DNA from 2 places in the Streptomyces sp. NPDC058985 genome. Region 2 is predicted to be linked to the other one. Evidence: riboswitches for the same ligand, from Rfam matches in the RefSeq annotation. Region 2 holds a riboswitch; the other holds the start of a gene.
What was found. Region 2 has a riboswitch for S-adenosylmethionine ahead of thrC (threonine synthase). Riboswitches for the same ligand answer to the same signal wherever they lie in the genome.

Region 1: it holds a riboswitch for S-adenosylmethionine, as region 2 does, so the genes downstream of both, ACFW01_RS25670 (aminotransferase class V-fold PLP-dependent enzyme) here and thrC (threonine synthase) in region 2, are expected to answer to the same signal.

The regions. Positions count from the first base shown of each region.
Region 1 is NZ_JBHYJX010000033.1:13,996-18,403, forward strand. Features, by position in the region: gene ACFW01_RS25660 (cytochrome bc complex cytochrome b subunit) at 1-93, shown strand, start outside; gene trpD (anthranilate phosphoribosyltransferase) at 224-1,288, shown strand; SAM riboswitch class IV at 1,388-1,504, shown strand; gene ACFW01_RS25670 (aminotransferase class V-fold PLP-dependent enzyme) at 1,651-3,024, shown strand; gene ACFW01_RS25675 (glycerate kinase) at 2,958-4,226, opposite strand; gene ACFW01_RS25680 (SLC13 family permease) at 4,238-4,408, opposite strand, start outside.
Region 2 is NZ_JBHYJX010000004.1:229,766-234,173, forward strand. Features, by position in the region: gene ACFW01_RS05420 (MoaD/ThiS family protein) at 415-690, opposite strand; gene thrC (threonine synthase) at 780-2,081, opposite strand; SAM riboswitch class I at 2,099-2,246, opposite strand; gene ACFW01_RS05430 (glucosyl-3-phosphoglycerate synthase) at 2,401-3,345, shown strand; gene ACFW01_RS05435 (trehalose-6-phosphate synthase) at 3,408-4,408, shown strand, end outside.

The DNA of each region.
Region 1 (4,408 bases), on a different contig from region 2:
CTGAGCGAGTCGTACTACGGCGAGGAGTCGCAGATTCCGAAGCCGACCGTCGAGGAGTACAAGGAGATCACGAGCGGCCACGGCCACCACTGACCCTCCTGCGTCGCCACACCACGGTCGAAGGGCCCCGTCCGTTCCGCGGACGGGGCCCTTCGCCGTGCCCGGGGCTGGATAGGGTGGGACCACACTCCTTCTCCACGATCCACGACCATCAGGAGCGGCCATGAGCGCTGTGACCCCCGCTGGAGGCGACACCGCGGGCGGCCGCTCCTGGCCCGCCCTGCTGAACCGGCTGCTGGACGGCCACGACCTGTCCCAGGACGACACCGCGTGGGCGCTGGACGTGATCATGCGCGGCGAGGCGACCGACGCGCAGATCGCCGGCCTCGCGGTGGGCCTCAGGTTCAAGGGCGAGACCGTGGAGGAGATCTCCGGCCTGGTCCGCACCATGTACGCGCACGCCAACGTCATCGAGGTGCCGGGCGAGACGGTCGACATCGTCGGGACCGGGGGCGACGGTGCGAAGACGGTCAACATCTCCACCATGTCGGCGATCGTCGTGGCCGGCACCGGCGCGAAGGTCGTCAAGCACGGCAACCGCGCCGCCTCCTCGGCCTCCGGGGCCTCCGACGTCCTGGAGAAGCTCGGCGTCAATCTGGAACTGACGCCGCAGCGGGTCGCCGAGGTCGCCGACGAGGCCGGCATCACCTTCTGCTTCGCCGTGAAGTTCCACCCGGCGCTGCGCCACGTGGCCTCGGCGCGCGGCCAGCTCGGCATCCGCACGGTGTTCAACTTCCTGGGCCCGCTGACCAACCCCGCGAAGGTCAAGGCCCAGGCGATCGGCGTCGCCCACGCCCGGATGGCCCCGATCATCGCCGGTGTCTTCGCCGAGCGCGGCCACTCGTCCCTGGTCTTCCGGGGCGACGACGGCCTCGACGAGCTGACCACGACCGCCACCTCCCGGGTCTGGGTGGTGCGCGACGGCCGGGTGACCGAGGAGACCTTCGACCCGCGGGACGTCGGCCTCGACCTGGTGCCGGTCGAGGCCCTGCGCGGCGCCGACGCCTCCTACAACGCCGACGTGGCCCGGCGCCTGCTGAACGGCGAGACGGGCCCCGTGCGGGACGCCGTGCTGCTGAACTCGGCGGCCGCCCTGGTCGCCCTGGAAGGCGGCGAGGGCCCGCTGGCGGAGCGTATCCGGGCCGGCATGGACCTGGCGGCCGAGGCGATCGACTCGGGCGCCGCCAAACGCGCCCTGGACCGCTGGGTGGCCGCCAGCAACGCGTAGGCCCCACCGTGTGACGTGTGACGTGTGACGTGTGACGTGCGTCCCGCGATCCGGACTCGGGTTGCGGGACGCCGATCACTTCCCATAAGTTTTTCGACAGGTCATGAGTGACAGTCATGAGGCCCCGGCCGACTGTCCGGCAACCCTCCGTCCGTGGCGGGGTGCCCCGGGTGAAGACCAGGCCGTGGACAGCAAGGTTCACGGCAAGCGCGGACCCCTCGCGGAACCAGGGGTCCTGGGTCGTCCGAGGGAGTCTCCCGTGAACCAGCGAATGCGATAGGGCCGCAGAGCCCCGCCTCCGCACACCCTTTTCTTCTCTTTCACAGCGCCCTGCTCCGCGCTGGTCCTCACGGGAGTCCGCCATGTCCGTACCCACCGCTGTCGCCACCCCGCTGCCCGTCCTGGGCCGCGACGTCACCGTCCCGCTCGTCACCGGCGGCGAGGTCACCTACGCCGCGCTCGACTACGCCGCCAGCGCCCCCGCGCTCCAGCGGGTCTGGGACGACGTGGCGGCCTACGCCCCGTACTACGGCAGCGTGCACCGCGGGGCCGGGTACCTGTCGCAGCTGTCGACCGACCTGTTCGAGAACGCCCGCGCCACCGTCGCCGACTTCCTCGGCTGCCGCGAGGACGACCAGGTCGTGTTCACCCGGTCCACCACCGACTCCCTGAACCTGCTGGCCGGCGCGCTGCCGGCCGGCTGCCGGGTCTTCGTCTTCGAGACCGAGCACCACGCCTCGCTGCTGCCCTGGAGGGACGCGGACGTGACCTACCTCGACGCCCCCCGCACGCACGCCGAGGCCGTCGAGACGCTGGAGCGCGCCCTCGCCGCCCGTGAGCCGTACGGGCCCGCCCTGGTCTGCGTCACCGGTGCCTCCAACGTCACCGGCGAGCTGTGGCCGGTGCGCGAACTGGCCGCCGCCGCGCACGCGCACGGCGCCCGGATCGTGCTGGACGCCGCCCAGCTCGCCCCGCACCACCCGGTGAGCGTGCGCGACCTCGACGTCGACTGGGTCGCCTTCTCCGGGCACAAGCTGTACGCCCCGTTCGGCTCCGGTGTGCTGGCCGGACGGGCCGACTGGCTGCGCGAGGCCGAGCCGTACCTCGCCGGCGGCGGTGCCAGCCGCAGCGTCACCCGGCGCGCCGACGGCGGTGTGGACGTGCGCTGGCACGAGAGCGCCGCCCGGCACGAGGCCGGGTCGCCCAACGTCATCGGCGCCTACTCGATCGCCTCCGCCTGCAAGGCCCTCACCGAGGCCGGGTTCGGCTCGCTGGTCGCTCGCGAGGAGTACCTGATCGCCAAGGTGCGGGAGGGCCTCGCCGAGGTGCCCGAGGTGCGGATCCTCTCCCTCTTCGGCGACGACGCGCCCCGCGTGGGCGTGCTCTCCTTCGTCGTCGACGGCTGGAACAGCTCCCACTTCGCCGCCGCGCTCTCCGCCGAGTACGGCATCGGGGTGCGCGACGGCCTCTTCTGCGCCCACCCGCTGGTGCGCACCCTGCTCGGCGGCGAGCCCGGGGCGCAGGGCGAGTGCGGCGCCCCGGAGGCGGCGCCGGGGGAGAAGTCTCTCAACGCCATCCGCGTGAGCTTCGGCGCCGGCACCCCGGACGAGCACGTCGAGCGGTTCGTGCACGCCGTCAAGGAGCTGGTCAGCGACGGCGCCCGGTGGAGCTACCGCACCGAGGACGGCCGCTGCGTGCCCGACACCTCCGCCGCCCTGGGCAGCTCCGCCGCCTGAGCCGGCCGGCCCGGCAGCCGCGACCCCAGGAGAACCATCCGCAACGCCCGCTCCGTGGCGTCCGTCAGCAGCTCCGCGGCCTGCAGCAGCGCGTCCGCCAGGGCCATCGGCGCCGGCATGATCCCGTGGCAGGCGTCCACCCCCGGCACCTCGTGGGCGCCCTCGCCGAGCGTGCCGGCCAGGGCGAGGACGGGCCGGCCGTAGCGCTTGGCGCGCCGGGCGACCTCGGCCGGGACCTTGCCGCGCGGCGTCTGGTGGTCCAGGGCGCCCTCGGCGGTGAGCACCAGGTCGGCACGGGCGAGGCGGGCGTCCAGGTCCAGGTGGTCGAGCAGCACGTCGAAGCGGGGCAGCAGCCGGGCGCCGACCGCGGCCAGCCCGGCGCCGAGCCCACCGGAGGCACCGGTGCCGGGACCGCCCCGCAGGTCCGTGCCGACGACCCCGAGGTCGCGGGTGAGGACGCGCGCCCAGTTCTCCAGACCGGCCGACAACTGCTCCACCTGCGCGGGCGTCGCCCCCTTCTGCGGGCCGAACACCCGGGCCACCCCCCGCTCGCCGCACAGCACGTTGTACGGGTTGCAGGCGACGAGCAGCTCGGTGTCCTTCAGGCGGGTGTCCAGGCCGGAGGGGTCGACGCGGGCGAGCCGGACCAGCTCGCCTCCGCCGGGCGGCAGTTCGAACCCGTCCGCGTCCAGCAGCCGCGCCCCGAGCGCCTGGAGCGCACCCGCGCCCCCGTCCGAGGTACCGGAGTCGCCGCAGCCGACCAGGATCCGCCGTACCCCGGTGTCGAGCGCGGCACCGATCAGCTCGCCGACGCCGTACGTGGTCGTCGCGCCGGGGTCGCGCAGGGCGCGGGAGACCAGGGACAGACCCGCGACCGCGGCCATCTCCACCACCGCCGTGTCCCGGCCGCCGAGCAGCGCGAAGTGGGTGCCGACGGGTTCGCCGACCGGGCCGGTGGCGGCCAGCGCGACCAGCCGCCCGCCGGTCGCGGCGGCCAGCGCCACGGCCGTGCCCTCACCGCCGTCGACCAGCGGGATACGGTCGATCTCGGCGGCCGGCAGCACCCGGCGGACACCGGCCGCGATGGCGTCGGCGGCGGCCTGCGCGGACAGGGACTCCTTGAAGCCGCTGGGAGCGACGGCGACGCGGCCCAGCAGGGAGGGGGGTGAGGGCGCTGAGGACAGGGCGAACGTGGCGGACATGGCGAACTCCTTCATCGGGTGACGGGCACGCCGAGCAGCGGCCAGACGGCGGCGGCGAAGAACAGCACGAGCAGGGCGGTCAGCGGGGCCAGAACGGCGGACAGCCGCAGCAGGTCGCGCGGGGTGTAGGTGGGGGTGCCGGGAAGGTCGGAGAAGAGCGTGACCGGCTTGGCGGAGGCCGG
Region 2 (4,408 bases):
TTGCACAGATCCGCACTTCGCGGACCCGGGTCAGACCTCACCCCCCACGACTGGGGGCGTGCGCCGGAACGCGTCGACCGCGGCTGAATGTATCTGTCCAACTGCCGTCTGCAACAGGTCAATCGGACGAGAAATCTGGACGTACCGGGTCCGTAATATGACGAGCTTTCCCCTGAATGTGGGTCAAGTCGGGGCACACAAAAGTCACAAAAGCCGCGAAACACACCCACACTTTGGCTGCTTCTTGTCGGGCGGGCGGCAGGAATTCAAGGTTCCCGATGTCTTGATCGGGAGCGCGTTCCCCAACTCTACCGCGCTCAATCCAATGGAATTGCCCCCTCCGCTTCTCTCACGGAGGGGGCAATTCGATGAACTCTGCGTCACCGCGATTACCTGCGGTAACGAAAGGGCGGGTCAGCCGCCGGCGACCGCCGGGATGATGGAGACACCCGCGCCGTCCGGGGTCGCGGTCTCCAGGCCCTGCTCGAAGCGCACGTCGTCGTCGTTGACGTAGACGTTGACGAAGCGGCGCAGCTTGCCCTGGTCGTCCAGGACGCGGGCGGCGATGCCGGTGTGGTTCTTCTCCAGGTCGGAGATGACCTCACCCAGGTTGGCCCCCTGGGCGTCGACCTCGGCCTTGCCGCCGGTGTAGGTGCGCAGGATGGTGGGGATGCGGACGGTGACGCTCACTTGGACCTCCGGTCGGGATGACTTACCTAGGGGCGCGGGGAACTGCGCGACCAGCCCCCACCGCGCCCGCAGACGACGTACAAGCTGTCTTACGCGAGCCCGGCCTCGCGGAACGAATCCAGGTTGGGACGAATGGTCGCGGTCAGCCCGGTGCCGGCCACCGCGTCCAACGTCTTCAGACCGTCGCCGGTGTTGAGCACGACGGTGGTCAGCGAAGGGTCCAGCACACCGCTCTCGACCAGCTTCTTCGTCACCCCCACCGTCACACCACCGGCGGTCTCCGCGAAGATGCCCTCGGTCCGGGCGAGCAGCTTGATCGCGTCCACGACCTGCTCGTCGGTGACGTCCTCCACCGCGCCGCCGGTGCGGCGCGCGATGTCCAGGACGTAGGGGCCGTCGGCGGGGTTGCCGATGGCCAGCGACTTGGCGATGGTGTCCGGCTTCTGCGGGCGCACGACGTCGTGGCCGGCCTTGTACGCCGTGGACACCGGCGAGCAGCCCTCGGCCTGGGCGCCGAAGATCTTGTACGGCTTGTCCTCGACCAGACCGAGCTTGATCAGCTCCTGCAAGCCCTTGTCGATCTTCGTGAGCTGGGAGCCGGAGGCGATCGGGACGACGATCTGGTCCGGCAGCTTCCAGCCGAGCTGCTCGCAGATCTCGTACGCGAGGGTCTTGGAGCCCTCGGCGTAGTACGGCCGCAGGTTGACGTTGACGAAGCCCCAGCCCTCGCCGGCCGGGTCGCCGATCAGCTCGGAGCAGAAGCGGTTCACGTCGTCGTAGTTGCCCTGGATGCCGACCAGCTCACCGCCGTAGACGGCGGCCATGACGACCTTGCCCTGCTCCAGGTCGTGCGGGATGAACACGCAGGAGCGGAAGCCGGCCCGGGCCGCGGCGGCGCCGACGGCGCCGGCCAGGTTGCCGGTGGAGGAGCAGGAGAGGGTGGTGAAGCCGAAGGCGCGGGCGGCCTCCAGGGCCTGGGCGACGACGCGGTCCTTGAAGGAGTGCGTCGGGTTGCCGGAGTCGTCCTTGACGTAGAGACCGCCGGTGACGCCCAGCTCGCGGGCCAGGTTGTCGGCCTTGACCAGCTTGGTCCAACCCGGGTTGATGTTCGGCTTGTCGGCCACGTCGGCGGGGACGGGCAGCAGGGGGGCGTAGCGCCAGATGTTCGCGGGGCCCGCTTCGATCCGCTTGCGCAGCTCCTCGGTGTCGTAGGCCGAGAAGTCGTAGGCGATCTCCAGCGGGCCGAAACACTCCTGGCAGGCGAAGAGCGGGCCGAGGGGGACGCGGTGGCCGCACTCGCGGCAGCTCAGCGCGGCGGCGGGGCCGAGGTCGACGGTGGTGTCGGTGGCGCCCGGGGTGTTCGTGGGGGTTTCGGCAGTCTGCACAGCCATGGAGGCGAGGCCCTTTCTCCTCATCTTTCCCACGACGCATCTCGCCGTGAGACGGATTTGGCACCTTCCCTAGCCGGGAGCCTCGCCACGTCCGTGTGACAAGAACCGACTGGAGGGTTGCCGGGGCTTCATCGGGCCGTATCCCTCTGCCCCTCTGGATGAGCGGTATGAAGTTGTTGTCCTTCGCGGTACGCGCGGTGACCCCGGCATGCGGTGGTCCTGCGCGTTGTTCAAGACTGTAACCGAAGGCCAGGACGGTTGAGATAGTCGTCCGTACCGCGAGATGGATCACAACGGATCACGAAGGAGCCCTGGGACCGTGCTGGAAGAAGTCGGGCGCTGGCTGAGCGCGCGTTCCTGGTCCGCCGGGGACCGGCCGATCCGGCAGCTGCTGGCCGCCAAACAGGCCACCGGGCAGACGGTCAGCGTGGTGCTCCCCGCTCTCGACGAGGAGGCGACGGTCGGCGAGATCGTCACGGTGATCCGCCGCGAGCTGATGGACCGGGCTCCGCTCGTCGACGAGATCGTGGTCGTGGACTCCGGGTCGAGCGACCGTACGTCGGCGGTGGCCGCGACGGCGGGCGCGCGCGTCGTGCACCGCGACGCGATCCTGCCGCGGGTCCCGGCGGTGCCGGGAAAGGGCGAGGTGCTGTGGCGTTCGCTGCTGGTCACCGGCGGCGACATCGTCTGCTTCGTCGACGCCGACCTGCGCGAGTTCTCCGCCGACTTCGTCTCCGGGACCGTCGGCCCGCTGCTCACGGAACCGGACGTGCAGCTCGTCAAGGCGATGTACGACCGCCCCCTCGGCACCACCCCGGGCCAGGGCGGCCGGGTCACCGAGCTGGTGGCCCGCCCGTTGCTCAACCTGCACTGGCCGCTGCTGGCCGGCTTCGTGCAGCCGCTCGGCGGCGAGTACGCGGCCCGCCGCTCCCTGCTGGAACGGCTCCCCTTCCCCGTCGGCTACGGCGTCGAGCTGGGCATGCTGGTCGACGCCCTGCACCTGGTCGGCCTGGACGCCCTCGCCCAGGTCGACGTCGGCGTCCGCCGCCACCACCACCAGGACGGCCAGGCCCTGGGCCGCATGTCCGCCGCGATCTACCGCACCGCCCAGCTCCGCCTGGCCCGCGGCCACCTGGTCCGCCCGACCCTCACCCAGTTCGAACGCGGCCCCTCGGGCTTCGAGCCCCGCACCCACGCCGTGGACACGGAGGAACGGCCACCGATGAGGGAGATCGCGGAGTACGCGGCGCGGCGGGTGGCGTGATCGGCACCGCTGTGGTGTGCGACCACGTTTGAGTATTTCGGGGCCGGGCTAGGTTGAGGCGTATGGCTTCAAGCTTCGGTGCTGCTCAGGTGCTGGTCGCCTCCAATCGGGGGCCGGTCTCGTACGAGGTGCGTGAGGACGGGTCGCTGCACGCGAAACGCGGGGGCGGCGGCCTGGTCTCCGGGCTGTCGTCGATCGGCCCGGACGCGGGGGCGCTGTGGGTGTGCTCGGCGCTCGGCGACGGCGACCGCGAGGCGGTGCGGCGCGGGGTCGGCGAGGAAGGCGTGCGGATGCTGGACGTGCCGGCGGACGTGCACGCCGACGCGTACAACGGGATCGCCAACTCGGTGCTGTGGTTCGTGCACCACATGCTGTACCAGACGCCCGTGGAGCCGGTCTTCGACGCGGAGTTCCGGCGGCAGTGGGCCTCCTACGAGGCGTACAACCGGGCCTTCGCCGAGGCGCTGGCCGAGGAGGCCGCCGAGGGCGCGGTCGCGATCGTGCAGGACTACCACCTGACGCTGGTGCCGGGCATGCTGCGCGAGCTGCGGCCGGACCTCAGGATCGGTCACTTCTCGCACACGCCGTGGGCGCCGCTCGACTACTTCCGGCTGCTGCCGGACGACATCGCCGAGCAGGTGCTGCGCGGCATGCTCGGCGCCGACCGGCTCGGGTTCCTCACCCGGCGCTGGGCCGACGCGTTCACCGCCTGCTGCGACGCCCTGGTGGGCGGGCTCGGCGGTACGGAGACCGGTGTGCACGGGCTCGGGGCGGACGCGGACTTCCTGCGGAAGCGGTCGCACGAGGCGGACGTGGACGAACGGATGGCGGCCTTGCGGGAAGAGATCGGCGAGGGCCGCCGCACGATCGTGCGGGTGGACCGGACCGAGCTGTCGAAGAACATCGTGCGCGGGCTGCTGGCGTACCGCGAACTGCTGGCGACGCGGCCTCAGTGGCGGGAGCGGGTGGTGCACGTCGCGTTCGCCTATCCCTCGCGGCAGGATCTCGCCGTGTACCGCGACTACACGGCCGAGGTGCAGCGCGTCGCGGACGCGGTCAACGA